Regions from separate parts of the Variovorax sp. GW822-FHT04E09 genome, predicted to be linked through region 1. Evidence: riboswitches for the same ligand, from Rfam matches in the RefSeq annotation. Region 1 holds a riboswitch; the other holds the start of a gene.
The links. A riboswitch is a leader RNA that binds a small molecule or an ion and turns the genes downstream of it on or off. The one in region 1 is predicted to bind glycine.
Positions count from the first base shown of each region.

Region 2: linked by a shared signal. The riboswitch ahead of AC1RL8_RS20280 (D-amino acid dehydrogenase) and the one ahead of gcvT (glycine cleavage system aminomethyltransferase GcvT) in region 1 are both predicted to bind glycine.

Region 1 covers NZ_JBXAMR010000002.1:809,934-817,119, forward strand. Annotated here, with positions in the region: gene gcvP (aminomethyl-transferring glycine dehydrogenase) at 1-1,248, opposite strand, end outside; gene gcvH (glycine cleavage system protein GcvH) at 1,309-1,680, opposite strand; gene gcvT (glycine cleavage system aminomethyltransferase GcvT) at 1,752-2,924, opposite strand; glycine riboswitch at 2,972-3,076, opposite strand; glycine riboswitch at 3,089-3,179, opposite strand; gene AC1RL8_RS11195 (hypothetical protein) at 3,211-3,747, opposite strand; gene AC1RL8_RS11200 (L,D-transpeptidase Cds6 family protein) at 3,844-4,326, opposite strand; gene AC1RL8_RS11205 (MFS transporter) at 4,570-5,760, opposite strand; gene AC1RL8_RS11210 (AraC family transcriptional regulator) at 5,870-6,649, shown strand; gene AC1RL8_RS11215 (TRAP transporter large permease) at 6,686-7,186, opposite strand, start outside.
Region 2 covers NZ_JBXAMR010000005.1:29,423-36,608, forward strand. Annotated here, with positions in the region: gene AC1RL8_RS20275 (RtcB family protein) at 1-833, shown strand, start outside; gene AC1RL8_RS20280 (D-amino acid dehydrogenase) at 853-2,160, opposite strand; glycine riboswitch at 2,252-2,358, opposite strand; glycine riboswitch at 2,403-2,493, opposite strand; gene rfbB (dTDP-glucose 4,6-dehydratase) at 2,611-3,690, shown strand; gene rfbD (dTDP-4-dehydrorhamnose reductase) at 3,687-4,577, shown strand; gene rfbA (glucose-1-phosphate thymidylyltransferase RfbA) at 4,617-5,504, shown strand; gene rfbC (dTDP-4-dehydrorhamnose 3,5-epimerase) at 5,501-6,049, shown strand; gene AC1RL8_RS20305 (glycosyltransferase family 4 protein) at 6,308-7,186, shown strand, end outside.

The DNA of each region.
Region 1 (7,186 bases):
GCCGGCCTGCGCGCGTTCGATGATCGCGGCCGTGTCGTCGCCGGTGCGGATCGTGAGCGAGTCGAAGGCGGTGGTGTTCACCGGCTCGCGGCCCATCTGCGACAGGCCCTTGGCGAGGATGGCGGTGAGCACGGCCACGCGCTGTGCGATGCGCGTGAGGCCGTCGGGGCCGTGGTACACGGCGTACATGCTGGCGACCACGGCCGGCAGCACCTGTGCGGTGCAGATGTTCGAGGTGGCCTTCTCGCGGCGGATGTGCTGCTCGCGCGTCTGCAGCGCGAGGCGGTAGGCGGGCTGGCCGTGCGTGTCGACGCTCACGCCGACGAGGCGGCCGGGCAGCGAGCGCTTGAACGAATCGCGGCAGGCGAGGTAGGCGGCATGCGGGCCGCCGTTGCACAGCGGCATGCCCAAGCGCTGCGTGGTGCCGCAGACGATGTCGGCATCGAACTCGCCGGGGGCGACCAGCAGCGTCAGCGCCAGCAGGTCGGCCGCGACGATGAAGGCGGCGTCGCACTGGTGCGCGTGCCCTGCGAGCGGGCGCAGGTCGTGCACGTGGCCGGTGGTGGCCGGGTACTGCGCGAGCACGCCGAAGAACTCGCCGCTCACCATCAGGTGCGGCAGCGTTTCCGACACGGTGCTCACCTTGACCTCGATGCCCAGCGGCGCGGCGCGCGTCTTGATGACTTCGATGGTCTGCGGATGGCAGTCGCCCGAGACCAGGAACACGTTGCTCTTGCTTTTCACGCTGCGCTTGGCGAGCGTCATCGCCTCGGCGGCGGCCGTGGCTTCGTCGAGCATCGAGGCGTTGGCGATGGCCATGCCCGTGAGGTCGCACACCATCGTCTGGAAGTTGAGCAGGGCTTCCATGCGGCCCTGCGAGATCTCGGCCTGGTAGGGCGTGTAGGCGGTGTACCAGGCGGGGTTCTCCAGGATGTTGCGCAGGATCACGCCCGGCGTGTGGGTGCCGTAGTAGCCCTGGCCGATGAAGCTCTTGAACACCTTGTTCTTCGACGCCAGCGTCTTCAGCTCGGCCAGCGCGTCGGCCTCGGTGACCGGCGCGGGCAGGCGCATCGGCCGGGCGCGGCGGATGGCCGCTGGCACGATGCCGTCGATGAGCTCCGCGCGCGTTTCCGAGCCGATCACCGGCAGCATGCGCGCCTCGTCCGCTGCATCGATGCCGATGTGGCGGGCGAGGAATTCTTCGGCGTTCTCTAGTTCTTGCAAAGAGGGAAGGGCGGGAATCGGCATGGCGGTGAAGGCTCGGGGAGAAGGAACGAAGGTGCGAGGAAACGGCTGCTGTTCAGCGGATCAGGATTCGGCGGCGAACTTGTCGTAGCTGGCGGCGTCGAGCAGGGCGTCGAGCTGCGCGGGCTCGCTCAGCTTGACCTTGAAGAACCAGCCGGCAGCCAGCGGGTCGCTGTTGGCCAGCGACGGGTCGGCGCGCAGCGCTTCGTTCACTTCGGTGATCTCGCCCGACACGGGCATGAACACATCGGCGGCGGCCTTCACCGACTCGACCACACCGGCGACTTCGCCCTGCGCGAAGGTCTTGCCCACTTCGGGCAGGTCGACGAACACCACGTCGCCCAGCGCGTCCTGCGCATGCACGGTGATGCCGACGGTGGCGGCGCCGCCTTCGGCCGCCACCCATTCGTGGTCCTTGGTGTATTTGATGCTCATGAAAAAACTCCTCGTGGAAAAAATGGAATCGGGGTGCAGAGCCTAGCCGGGTCTGCGGTGTTCAGTGTCGGTCAGCCGCGGTAGTAGCGGGTCGGCACGAAAGGCATCGTTGACACCTCCATCGGCACCGGCTTGCCGCGCACGATGGCCTGCACGCGCGTGCCGGGCTCGGCGAAGGCGGCGGCCACGTAGCCCATGGCCACGCAGCGGTCGGCCGTGGGGCCGAGCAGGCCGCTGGTGACGGCGCCGATGTCGTGCCCTTCGAGCGACTGCAGCAGCGTGCCGTCGCGCACCGGAATGCGTTCGAGTGCCACGAGGCCGACGCGCTTGCGCGTGAGCGTCTTGTGGTCGGTGTGGCCGGCCGCGCCCGAGGCGACGGCGGCGAGCTGGGCCAGCACCTTGGCCGCGCCCGGAAAGCCGCCTTCGCGCGCACCGCCCGCGCGACGCACCTTCTGGATCGCCCAGTTGAGCGAGGCTTCGACCGGGGTGGTGGTGGTGTCGATGTCGTTGCCGTACAGGCACAGGCCGGCTTCGAGCCGCAGCGAGTTGCGCGCGCCCAGGCCGACGGGCTTCACTTCGGGCTGCGCCAGCAGCAGGCGGGCGAGGGCGTCGGCGTCTTTTGCGGCCACCGAGATCTCGAAGCCGTCTTCGCCGGTGTAGCCGCTGCGGGTGACGAAGGCCGCGATGCCGCCGATCTGCACCGCGCCGCCGGTCATGAACACGAAGCGCTCGATGCCGGGCGACAGGCGCGCCAGCGTGGCGGCGGCCTGAGGGCCTTGCAGCGCCAGCAGCGCGTGGTCGGGCAGGGGCTGCACCTGGCAGCGCGCGCCGATCCTGGCCTGGATGTGGGCGATGTCGGCCACCTTGCAGGCGCCGTTCACGATCACGAAGAGCGAGCCATTGCCTTCGTTGAAGAACATCAGGTCGTCGAGGATGCCGCCCTCGTCGTTCAGCAGCAGGCCGTAGCGCTGCTTGCCGGCGGGCAGGTCGATCACGTCGACGGGCATCAGGGTTTCGAACGCGGCGGCGGCGTCGGGGCCGACCAGGCGCAACTGGCCCATGTGCGAGATGTCGAACAGGCCGGCCGCGTCGCGCGTGTGCTTGTGCTCGGCCATGAGGCCGGCGGGGTACTGCACGGGCATGGAATAGCCGGCGAAGGGCACCATGCGGGCGCCGAGCTCCACGTGCAGGTCGTACAGCGGGGTCTTGAGAAGTTGGGCGTCAGAAGCGGAAGAAGCAGCCACGGGGCACTCCAAAGGGGCAGTCGAAATCCATGGCTGCAACGCCACGGGCCACCCCTGCTGTCCGCTTTACCTGAGAGATTCGCCCCACGATCGGGGTTTGCTCCTTCGGTGGGCCGCATGCAATGCCACGGCCTCTCTCCAGCAAGGAAACGCCGGTGGTTGCCGGCGTCTTGTCAGTCCTTTTGCCTGAGCGTTCGGGGAACCCCTGCGCCTTCGGCGGCCCCGTCGCGCGGGGCTCTCTCCTGACCCGGCGAGTGTAGTGGATCGCGGGGCCGGGGCTGGCGGCTCAGTGCACGGTTTCGGCCGGCGGCAGCAGCTTGTCGATGCGCTCGCGCAGCGAGTCGGCGCGCTCGGGGCCGGCGGCCTTCTCGATCTCGGAGAGCATCAGCGCGGCGATGGTCAGCATGGCCTCGCGGTCGCGGGCCTCGCGCAGGGCGTCGCGCATCTGGTTGGCGAAGCGCGGGTCGCGGCGCACGAACATGCGCTCGCAGATGTCGAACAGGAACATGCGCGTGGTGGCCAGCGAGCGCTTGCCGTCGAAGCTGTCGGCCGAGGTGGCGACCTGGATCGGCTCGGCGGCGGGGACGGGCGTGGGGGCCGGTGCGGGAGGCGGCGCGACCGGGCGCGCGACCTGCAGGTAGCCGCGCTGCATCAGTCCCTGGATCGCCTGCTCGGCCTCGACGCGGCTGGGGAACAGCGGGCTGAAGTCGGTCAGCGAGCGCCGGCCGTCGGCCATGAGCAGCAGGGCGCGCTCACGCTGGCTGAGCGTGCGCTGCCCGGCCTGGAGTTCGTCGCGTGCCTTCTCGGTCTTGGTGGGGAACATGGCGGCCACAGCTTTCGGAGGTCGAAGGCTGCAGCATCGTTGCAAGTGGTGACATCTTCGTGAACCATTTGCCTTACAGGGACAAGGCGGCGCGCGTCAGTTGCCCGCGCTCTCCTTGCGGATCAGCCAGCGCGGGCCCACGCGCTGCAGCTCGAGGGTCTTGCGGTCGGTCTCGGTGAGCGCGTCGGCGCTGTAGACCTGCCGGAACTGCGCGCTGGCCGAGGTGCCCTGAACGCTGATCACCAGCCCCTCGATGCCCACGCTGATGCGCGACTTGCCCGTGATGCGGGCGCGCCGGTCGGCCTCCCAGCGCTCGCGGGTCTGGCCGCGCGCGGGGGTGAAGTCGCTCGCGTAGGCCGCGAGGTAGCGCTCCACGTCGCGCGCGGACCAGGCGGCGGCCCAGGCGCGCACGGCGCTTTCCACTTCGGCGAGGTGGGTGACGGGATTGGTGGGATTGGCGGGGGCGGCTGCTGGTGCAACGGCTGCAACGGGCGCGGCGGCCGGCGTGGCCGCGATACCGGCGGTGGCCAGCAAGCCGGCAGCGACAAGGCTGCTGCCCTGGGCGACGATTCGGTGCATGGCGTCCTTCTCTTTCCTTCTTCTTGTCTGTCAGGCTCGACGTCGAAGCTTGCGTCGATTCTGGCAGTGAAAGAGCAGGCGTGCGGCGTTGAATCGCCCACGGATTTCGGTGGTTCGTGGATCAGGGCGTGTGCACAGGACACCGGGTGCTTCCCTCCGCGAATGTCCCCCGCCTTCGGCTCCTCCTTGATTTCGCTGCGGGAAGCACCCAGTGCCCTGTGCACCGGGTGCGCGGGGCAGAGCTCAGGCCGCCGCAGCCTCGCCCGCCATCACCTGCACCGTCCGATTGCGCAGCCGCAAGGCCAGCACGGTCGCGACGCACAGCACGCACAACACCACCGTGAGCGTCACGCCGAGCCCGCGCGCATCCGACAGCAGGCCGAACAGCGGCGACACCAGCCCGCCGACCGAGAGTGCGAGACCGAGCGTGATGCCGCTGGCGGTGGCCGGGTTGCGCGGCAGGTAGTCCTGCGCGAGCGTCACCTGCGCGGCGAAGGGCAGGAACATGCTCATGCCGAGCCACGCGGTGCAGGCCAGCGCCGCGCCGGGCGTGGAGGAGAGCACGAGGCCCGCCATGGCCGGCAGCGCAAGCAGGTAGCCGCAGCGGATCGTGCCCATGCGCCCGATGCGGTCGCCGAGCCAGCCGCCGGCCAGCGTGCCCACGGCCCCTGCGGCGGTGAAGGCGGTGAGCGCCGCGGCGCCCTGGAAGGTGCTGCCGTGCAGGTCGCGCGTGATGCGCAGCGAGAGCATCGACAGCACCGTGACGTACGGGATCGACCAGCCCACGATGGTCGCCACCAGCAGGCTGAAGGCGCGCCAGTCGTTGTGCGGTTTCAGCACCTGGGCGCGGGCCTGCGCGGCGCGCGCCGCCGTGGCCGCGCGCTGGGCGGCCGCGCTGCGTCGCGCGTTGGCCGCGACCCACACCACGCCCATCGCCAGCGCGGGAATGCCCAGCAGGTAGCTGCGCGACAGGCTGCCGCCGCCGACGACCGTGGCCGCCAGCACCGGCGCGAACGAGGCGCCGATGGTGCCGCCCACCGAGAACACGCTCATCGCCTTCTGCGAGGCGCCGCCGGCCGCGCGCGCGGCCACGGTGGCGGGCGGGTGGTAGGCCGCGATGCCCAGCCCGCACAGCGCGACCGCGATCCAGGTCAGCAGGTAGCTCTGGCTCAGGCCCGCCAGCACCACGCCCAGTGCCGCCACCAGGAAACCCACGGGCACCAGCCAGGCGCGCGGGTGGCGGTCGGCGTACAGGCCGAACAGCGGCTGCACCACGCTCGACAGCCCGGTGGCCGCCAGCATCAGGCCGCTCACGGCCGTGTAGCTGTAGCCGCGCTCCAGCACCATGAAGGGCAGCAGCGCGGGCACGAGGCCCTGGTAGAGGTCGTTGACGGCATGGGTGCCGGTGAGCAGCCCGAGTCGGCGCGTGTTCATGCGATGGCTTCTTTCCTGGATGTCCGGTTGGAGAAAAAGAGGGAGAAAAGCCATCGTAGGAAGCCAGGGGAAGATGTTCTCGCTACGAATGTGCAAACATCGTCGTGAAATGGACAAACTGAATCTGCGCCCCGACGAGGGCGAATCGACCCCGCGCGCCGTCGCCGTGCTGGCCACCGATCCGGCGGGCGACGCCTTCATTCCGCCGCATGCGCACCGGCGCGGGCAGCTCATCCACGCGATCTCGGGCGTGATGATGGTCGGCGCGGCGGCGGGCAGCTGGGTGGTGCCGCCGGGGCGCGGCGTCTGGGTGCCGCCGGGCATGACGCACCAGATCCGCATGGCGGGCGAGGTGAAGATGCGCACCGTCTTCGTCGAGCCCGGCACGCGCGCCGACCTGGGGGCCGAGTGCCGCGTGATCCATGTGGGCGCGTTGCTGCGTGAGCTGATCGTGGCGGCCGTGTCGCTGTCGCTGGACTACCCGCCGGGCGGGCGCGACGAGCGCGTGATGGAGCTCATCCTCGACGAGATCGAGGCCGCGCCCGCGCTGTCGCTGCATGTGCCGATGCCGCGCCACGCACGCCTGGCCGCGCTGTGCGAGGCGCTGATCCGCGACCCCGCGCAGCCCGCCACGCTCGACGGCTGGGGCGCGCGGCTGCACATGAACGCGCGCACGCTGGCGCGGTTGTTCGAACGCGAGACCGGCATGACCTTCGGCGCGTGGTGCCGGCAGGCGCGGCTGCTGCTGAGCCTGCCGCGGCTGGCCGCCGGCGCGTCGATCCTGGAGGTGGCGCTGGCGCACGGCTACGAGAGCCCGAGCGCCTTCACCGCGATGTTCCGCCGCACGCTCGGCGTGCCGCCGAGCCAGTACCTGCACCCGCCGGCCTGAGGCGGGTGAAGGCGCGGACGGGAGCGGCCTGCGCCGCTACTTGAACCCGAGCGCGCGCGGCAGCCAGGTGCTGAGCATCGGCACGAAGGTCAGCAGCATCAGCACCGCGCCGTGCGCCCACAGGAAGGGCACCAGTTCCTTCACCAGCGCCGACATCGGTACCTTCGACACGTTGCAGGTGACGAACAGCAGGCCGCCCACCGGCGGCGTGATCATGCCCAGCGTGAGGTTGAAGATCACGATCATCGCGAAGTGCACCGGGTCGACGCCCAGCTTGATCGCCACCGGCGCAAGGATCGGCGCCAGCACCATCACGCCCGGCAGCGGCTCGATGAAGATGCCGAACAAGAGCAGGAACACGTTGACGATGATCAGGAACATCCACGGCGAGAGGTTCATGCTGATGAGCCATTCGGCCATCTGCTGCGGAATGCCCTCGATGGTCAGCACCCACGCGAACGAGGCCGACAGCCCGATGATGATCAGCACCGACGCCGACAGCAGGGCCGAGCGCGACAGGATGTCGGGCAGCATCTT
Region 2 (7,186 bases), on a different contig from region 1:
GCTTCGGCGGGCAGTCGCGGCACGCACCGCCGGCCTACACCGGCGTGCGCCACGAGGTGTTTCGCGACCCGTGCCTGGGCACGCCGGGCAGCGGCAACCACTTCGTCGAGTTGCAGGTCGTCGACCAGGTGATGGACCGGCACGCGGCCTACCGCGCGGGCCTCAAGGCGGGCGAGGTCGTCGTGATGATCCACAGCGGCTCGCGCGACATCGGGTTCCACGTCGGCGGCCGCTGGATGGACCGCGCGCGGGCCGAGTGGCCGCAGGGCCTGCGCCATCCGAAGAGCGGGCTGTACGGCCTGGCCGGGCCGCTGGCGCAGGAGTACCTCGAAGCCATGGGTGTGGCCGCGCGCTATGCGTGGGCCAACCGCGTCGTGCTGGCCGAGCTGGTGCGCAAGGACTTCGCCGAGCTGCTGGGCGCCACGGCGTCGACGCTGGTGGTCGACGTGCCGCACAACGTCGTGCTGCGCGAGCACGGCATGAACATCCATCGCAAGGGCGCGACGCCGGCGCATGCGGGCGACCTGGCGCTGATTCCCGGGTCGATGGGCGATCACTCGTACCTCGCGACCGGGCTGGGGCATGAAGACTGGCTGTGGTCGTGCAGCCATGGGGCCGGCCGGCGCATGCGTCGGCAGGAAGTGCGCGCGATGCGGCCCGCACCCGGCGACGCCGATGCCAGCTGGCAGTGCGTGACCTTGCGCGAGGAGCGCCGCATCGAGGAGGCGCCGCAGGCCTACAAGCCGATCGGTGCGGTGATCGAGGCGCAGGAAAGCGCGGGGCTCGTCCGCTGCGCCGTGCGGCTCAAGCCCTGGGTCACGTTCAAGGCATGACCCGAGGGCGCGTGTCGTGTCAGCCCAGTGCGGGTTGCACGGCGCGCGGCGCGGGCGCCGGCATGCCGGCGAACGCGAAATCGACCTCGGGCGCCAGCCCGCTCACGATGCGCGCGATCGACTTGCCCGAGCCGCAGGCGTGCGTCCAGCCGAGCGTGCCGTGGCCGGTGTTGAGGAACAGGTTCGGCAGCTTGGTCTTGCCGATCAGCGGCACGTTGCTCGGCGTGGCCGGGCGCAGGCCGGTCCAGAACTGCGCGCGTTCGGTGTCGCCGGCGCCGGGGAAGAGCTCTTCGACGCGCCGCACGATGGCTTCGCAGCGCACGCGGTTCAGGTCGCGGTCGTAGCCGTTGAGCTCGGCCGTGCCGGCGATGCGCAGGCGGTCGCCCGACTCGGAGGTGTAGCGCGAGAACACCAGCTTGTATTCGTCGTCGGTCAGCGAGACCTGGTGCGCCTTCGACGCGTCCTTCACGGGCAGCGTCACCGAGTAGCCCTTGGCCGGGTAGATCGGCAGGCGGATGCCCAGCGGCGCGGCGTACAGCGGGCTCAGCGAACCCATCGCGAGCACGAAGGCGTCGCCGCGGATGCGCTGGAAGCGGCCTTCGTTGTCCGTCGCCTCGACGTGGTCGATGCTGCCGCCGGCTTCGCGCAGCGCGGTCACCGTGTGGCTCATGAGGAACTTCACGCCGGCCGCCTCGGCCAGCTTCACGAGCTCGCGCGCGAAACGGTTGGCGTCGCCCGACTCGTCTTCGGCGGTGTAGGTGGCGCCGGCGAGTTGGGAGCGGATGTGGGCAAGGGCGGGTTCGATCTTGATGGCTTCGTCGGCCGAGATGACCAGCCGCTCGCAGCCCAGGGCACGCATCTGCTCGGCGGGCTTGAGGGCGCCGTCGAATTCTTTTTGCGTCGTATAGAAGTGCAGGATGCCTTGCGTGCGCTGGTCATAGCTCAGGCCGGTGTCTCGACGCAATTGCTGCAACATTTCCCGGCTGTATGTACCGAGACGAACGATCTGTTCGATGTTGTGGCGGGTGCGCGCGGGGGTGCATTCGCGCAAAAACTGCAGGCCCCAGAGCCACTGGCGCATGTCGGCGCGGATGCGAAAGAGCAGCGGCGCATCTTCCTTGCCGAGCCATTGCAGCACCTTCAGCGGTGCGCTCGGATTGGCCCAGGGTTCGGCATGGCTGACCGAGATCTGGCCGCCGTTGGCGAAGCTGGTTTCGGCGGCCGGGGTGGCCTGCCGGTCGATCACGGTCACCTCGTGGCCGAGTTGCTGGAGGTAGTAGGCCGAAGTCACGCCGAGCAGGCCGGCGCCAAGAACGATCACACGCATTGCAAGTACCTTTGAGTTTGCAGCGCTTGAACGGCGGGCGTGGAGTGCTATTGAACCAATAGCAAGCAACCGGACGACCGATGTCCAAGTTGCCGCTCCCCCTGTCCTCGGTACCTGAGAGATTCACCCTGCTGCACCCGCAGCGGGTTTGCTCCTTCGGTGCGCCACATGGCGTGGCGGCTCTCCAGACGGCTGTATCGATGAGTGCAGTACTGACCCCTTGCCGAAGTTCCTGGGCGTTGCCTGGAATTTCGTCGGGCCGACCTGAGCGTTTATGGGAGTTTGCGCCTTCGGTAGGGCCTCCGTGGAGGCCCGCTCTCCTGCAATTGTTGGCGATTGTAGGCGGGCCCCGCAAGCCGGCCAAGCCCTGTACATCGGCACTTCACACCGATGGGATAATTGAATGTTGATTTTTGGTAAAGCAAACTTTTTTCTACAGGTGGGGACCTCATGATCCTGGTTACCGGCGGCGCAGGCTTCATTGGCGCCAATTTCGTACTCGATTGGATCGCACAGGGCAACGAGCCCGTCGTGAACCTCGACAAGCTGACCTACGCGGGCAACCTCGAGACCCTGGCGTCGCTCAAGGGCAACGCGAACCACGTCTTCGTGCAGGGCGACATCGGCGACAGCGCGCTGCTTGATCGCCTGCTGGCCGAGCACAAACCCCGTGCCGTTGTGAACTTTGCCGCGGAATCGCATGTGGATCGCTCGATCCACGGCCCGGAAGACTTCGTGCAGACCAACGTGCTCGGCACCTTCCGCCTGCTCGAATCGGTGCGCGGCTACTGGAACGCCCTGCCGGCCGACCAGAAGGCCGCCTTCCGCTTCCTGCATGTGTCGACCGACGAGGTCTACGGCTCGCTCTCCAAGACCGACCCGGCCTTCACCGAAGAGAACAAGTACGAGCCCAACAGCCCGTACTCGGCCAGCAAGGCCGCCAGCGACCACCTCGTGCGCGCCTGGCACCACACCTACGGCCTGCCGGTGGTCACCACCAACTGCTCGAACAACTACGGCCCGTTCCACTTCCCTGAGAAGCTGATCCCGCTGATGATCGTCAACGCACTGGCCGGCAAGAACCTGCCCGTGTACGGCGACGGCATGCAGGTGCGCGACTGGCTCTACGTGAAGGACCACTGCAGCGCCATCCGCCGCGTGCTCGAAGCCGGCAAGCTCGGCGAAACCTACAACGTCGGCGGCTGGAACGAGAAGCCCAACATCGAGATCGTCAACACCGTGTGTGCGCTGCTCGACGAACTGAGCCCCCGCGCCGACGGCAAGCCGTACAAGGAACAGATCACTTACGTCACGGACCGCCCGGGCCACGACCGTCGCTACGCCATCGATGCACGCAAGCTCGAGCGCGAACTCGGCTGGAAGCCCGCCGAGACCTTCGACACCGGCATCCGCAAGACCGTCCAGTGGTACCTCGCCAACGGCGAGTGGGTGCGCAACGTGCAAAGCGGTGCGTACCGCGAGTGGGTCGAGAAGCAGTACGACGCCGCACCTGCAAAGGCTTCCGCATGAAGTTGCTGCTGCTCGGCAAGGGTGGACAGGTCGGCTGGGAGCTGCAGCGCAGCCTCGCGCCGCTCGGCGAAGTGGTCGCGCTGGACTTCGACAGCACCGACTTCCACGCCGACTTCAGCCGCCCCGAGCAGCTGGCCGCCACGGTGCTGGCGGTGCGCCCCGACGTCATCGTCAATGCCGCCGCGCACACCGCCGTCGACAAGGCCGAGAGCGAGCCCGACTTCGCGCGCAAGCTCAACGCCACCTCGCCCGGCGTGGTGGCCGAGGCCGCGCAGCAGATCGGCGCGCTGATGGTGCATTACTCCACCGACTATGTCTTCGACGGCAGCGGCACCCGACCCTGGAAAGAAGACGACGCGACCGGTCCGCTCAGCGTGTACGGCCAGACCAAGCTCGAAGGCGAGCAGTTGGTGGCGCAGCATTGCGCGAAGCACCTGATCTTTCGCACCAGCTGGGTGTACGCCGCACGCGGCGGCAACTTCGCCAAGACCATGCTGCGCTTGGCCAAGGAGCGCGACAAGCTCACGGTCATCGACGACCAGTTCGGCGCCCCGACTGGTGCCGAGCTGCTGGCCGACATCACCGCGCACGCCATCCGCGCCACGCTGCAAGACCCGGCCAAGGCCGGGCTGTACCACGCCATCGCCGGCGGCGAGACCACATGGCACGGTTACGCGCGATTCGTGCTCGAGATGGCGCAGCAGGCTGGCGTCGAACTCAAGGCCGGCCCGCAGGCCGTGGAGGCCGTGCCCACCAGCGCCTTTCCGACGCCCGCGAAGCGGCCGCACAACTCGCGGCTCGAGACCACCAAGCTGCAGACCACCTTCGGTCTGCGCCTGCCGCCATGGCAGGAAGGCGTGGCACGCATGCTGCGCGAGACGCTCTGACCGACTGATTTTTCCTGCCCCTCACAGAAGAAGACTCCCATGACGCAACGCAAAGGCATCATCCTTGCCGGTGGCTCCGGCACCCGCCTGCACCCGGCCACGCTCGCCATGAGCAAGCAACTGCTGCCGGTGTACGACAAGCCCATGATCTATTACCCGCTGAGCACCCTGATGCTCGGCGGCATGCGCGACATCCTGATCATCAGCACGCCGCAGGACACGCCGCGCTTCCAGCAGCTGCTGGGCGACGGCAGCCAGTGGGGCATCAACCTGCAGTACGCGGTGCAGCCGAGTCCCGATGGCCTGGCGCAGGCGTTCATCATCGGCGACAAGTTCGTGGGGAACTCGCCGAGCGCACTGGTGTTGGGGGACAACATCTTCTATGGGCATGACTTTGCCCATCTGCTGTCGGACGCTGATGCGAAGCAGAGTGGTGCGACCGTGTTCGCATACCACGTGCATGACCCGGAGCGTTATGGCGTGGTGGCCTTCGATGCCAACGGCAAGGCCAGCAGCATCGAAGAAAAGCCCGTGAAGCCCAAGAGCAGCTATGCCGTGACCGGCCTGTACTTCTACGACAACCAGGTCGTCGACATCGCCAAGGCCGTGAAGCCGAGCGCGCGCGGCGAACTGGAGATCACGGCGGTCAACCAGGCGTACTTGGACCTGGACCAGCTCAACGTGCAGATCATGCAGCGCGGCTATGCTTGGCTCGATACGGGCACGCACGAGAGCCTGCTCGAAGCCGGCCAGTTCATCGCGACGCTGGAGCATCGGCAGGGGCTGAAGATCGCCTGCCCTGAAGAAATTGCGTGGCGTAATGGCTTCATCGACAGCGCCCAACTCGAAAAGCTCGCTGCACCGCTGCAGAAGAACGGGTACGGAAAGTACCTGAAGCACCTGCTGACCGAAGAGGTGCGTTCGTGAATGTCATCCAAACCGAGATCCCCGACGTTCTGATCATCGAGCCGAAGGTCTTTGGCGATGCCAGAGGGTTTTTCTACGAGAGCTTCAATCAACGCGCATTCGAGGAGGCGGTTGGATCGAAGGTCGACTTCGTTCAGGACAACCATTCAAGGTCTTCCAAGGGCGTGCTTCGGGGGTTGCACTATCAGGTTCAGCAAGCGCAAGGAAAGCTGGTGCGCGCGGTACGCGGCGCGGTGTTTGATGTGGCCGTCGACATTCGGCGCTCTTCGCCCACGTTCGGGCGTTGGGTGGGCACGGAGTTGAGCGAAGGCAATCACCGACAGTTGTGGGTTCCGGCGGGCTTCGCGCACGGATTCTTCGTTCTCACGGACTCCGCGGACTTTCTGTACAAGACGACGAACTACTACGCACCGGAGCACGAGCGATGCATTGCCTGGAACGACGCGAGCCTGCAGATCGCGTGGCCTGACATTGGCATGGCGCCGCAGTTATCCAAGAAGGATGCCGAAGGCAAATCGCTTCAAGCGGCGGACGTCTTCGAGTAATCAAATTTTTTTGGACGAGGCACCTGAGTGCCAGTCGAATTCGGTGCTTTCGTTTTTTTGATCGCACATCAAATGAACAAATGCCGAAAGTGAGATTCTTGTCTTCTCGCTGTATTTGAAATATTCCTGCTGCCTGTGAATGTGGGTTGCTTCTGATGGAGTGAACCGAACGACTCCGGCCTCATGCGCATTCGATCGATGAACAGAGACCTGAGCGTGTGAGCGCAAGGAAGCGCATCAATTTTCATGAAACCCGGAATGAATTTCAAAAAGCTACTGAAGCGCAGCGCTCAACTTGTGAACGAGTATCGCGATGCCGGTCTGCTCCGGCAGTCGGATCTGTTCGACAAAAAATGGTATCGGGAGCGCAATCCGGATGTTCCGGAAGGCGCTGAGATCCAGCATTTCCTTCGGTTCGGCGGCAGGGAAGGGCGTGCACCGAGCGAAAAGTTCGATGCAGCAGGATATCTGGAGGCCAACAAGGATGTGGCGTACCGGGGCCTCAATCCTTTGGTGCACTACCTCAAGTGGGGCAAAGAGGAGGGGCGGAAGATTGCAGTTGCCCACCCACCGATGCGCGCGTCCCTCTCCGAGAAGCGACGTTCGGTGCCAGCCATCGATCTCAGTCGCTATTCAAGAAACGGCACGCTGCTCGTCACAGAGCAGGAGATTCGCGATCTCGAATTGCTCCACGAAACCGACCTCTTCGATGCCGGGTGGTATCTCGAAAACTACCCGCATCTGAAGAATCAGGACCCTTACCTTCATTTCCTGCGGCATGGCGGTTTCGAGGGATTGAAGGCCAGCGAGAACTTCGATTGCGAGTGGTATTGCGACATCTATCCGGATGTCGTCTTGCACGGCGTACACCCACTGCTTCACTACCTGAAGCACGGTATGAAGGAAGGTCGCTTCAAGGGCATGTCGCCCAAGATCGCATCGGTCGTCAAGCGGACCGTTGCCGACCTGATGGCGCTCGACCCCGAAATCGAATCGTGCCATCCGTTGCACGGCAAGCACTTGAGGCTGCGCCCGAATTTCAGTATCCCGACCGATGAACTCGGTGCAGCGTGGACTGAAATTTTTCATGACCTGCCTGCCGGAATCCGGCACGTCGTTTTCATGCCGTGGCTCGTC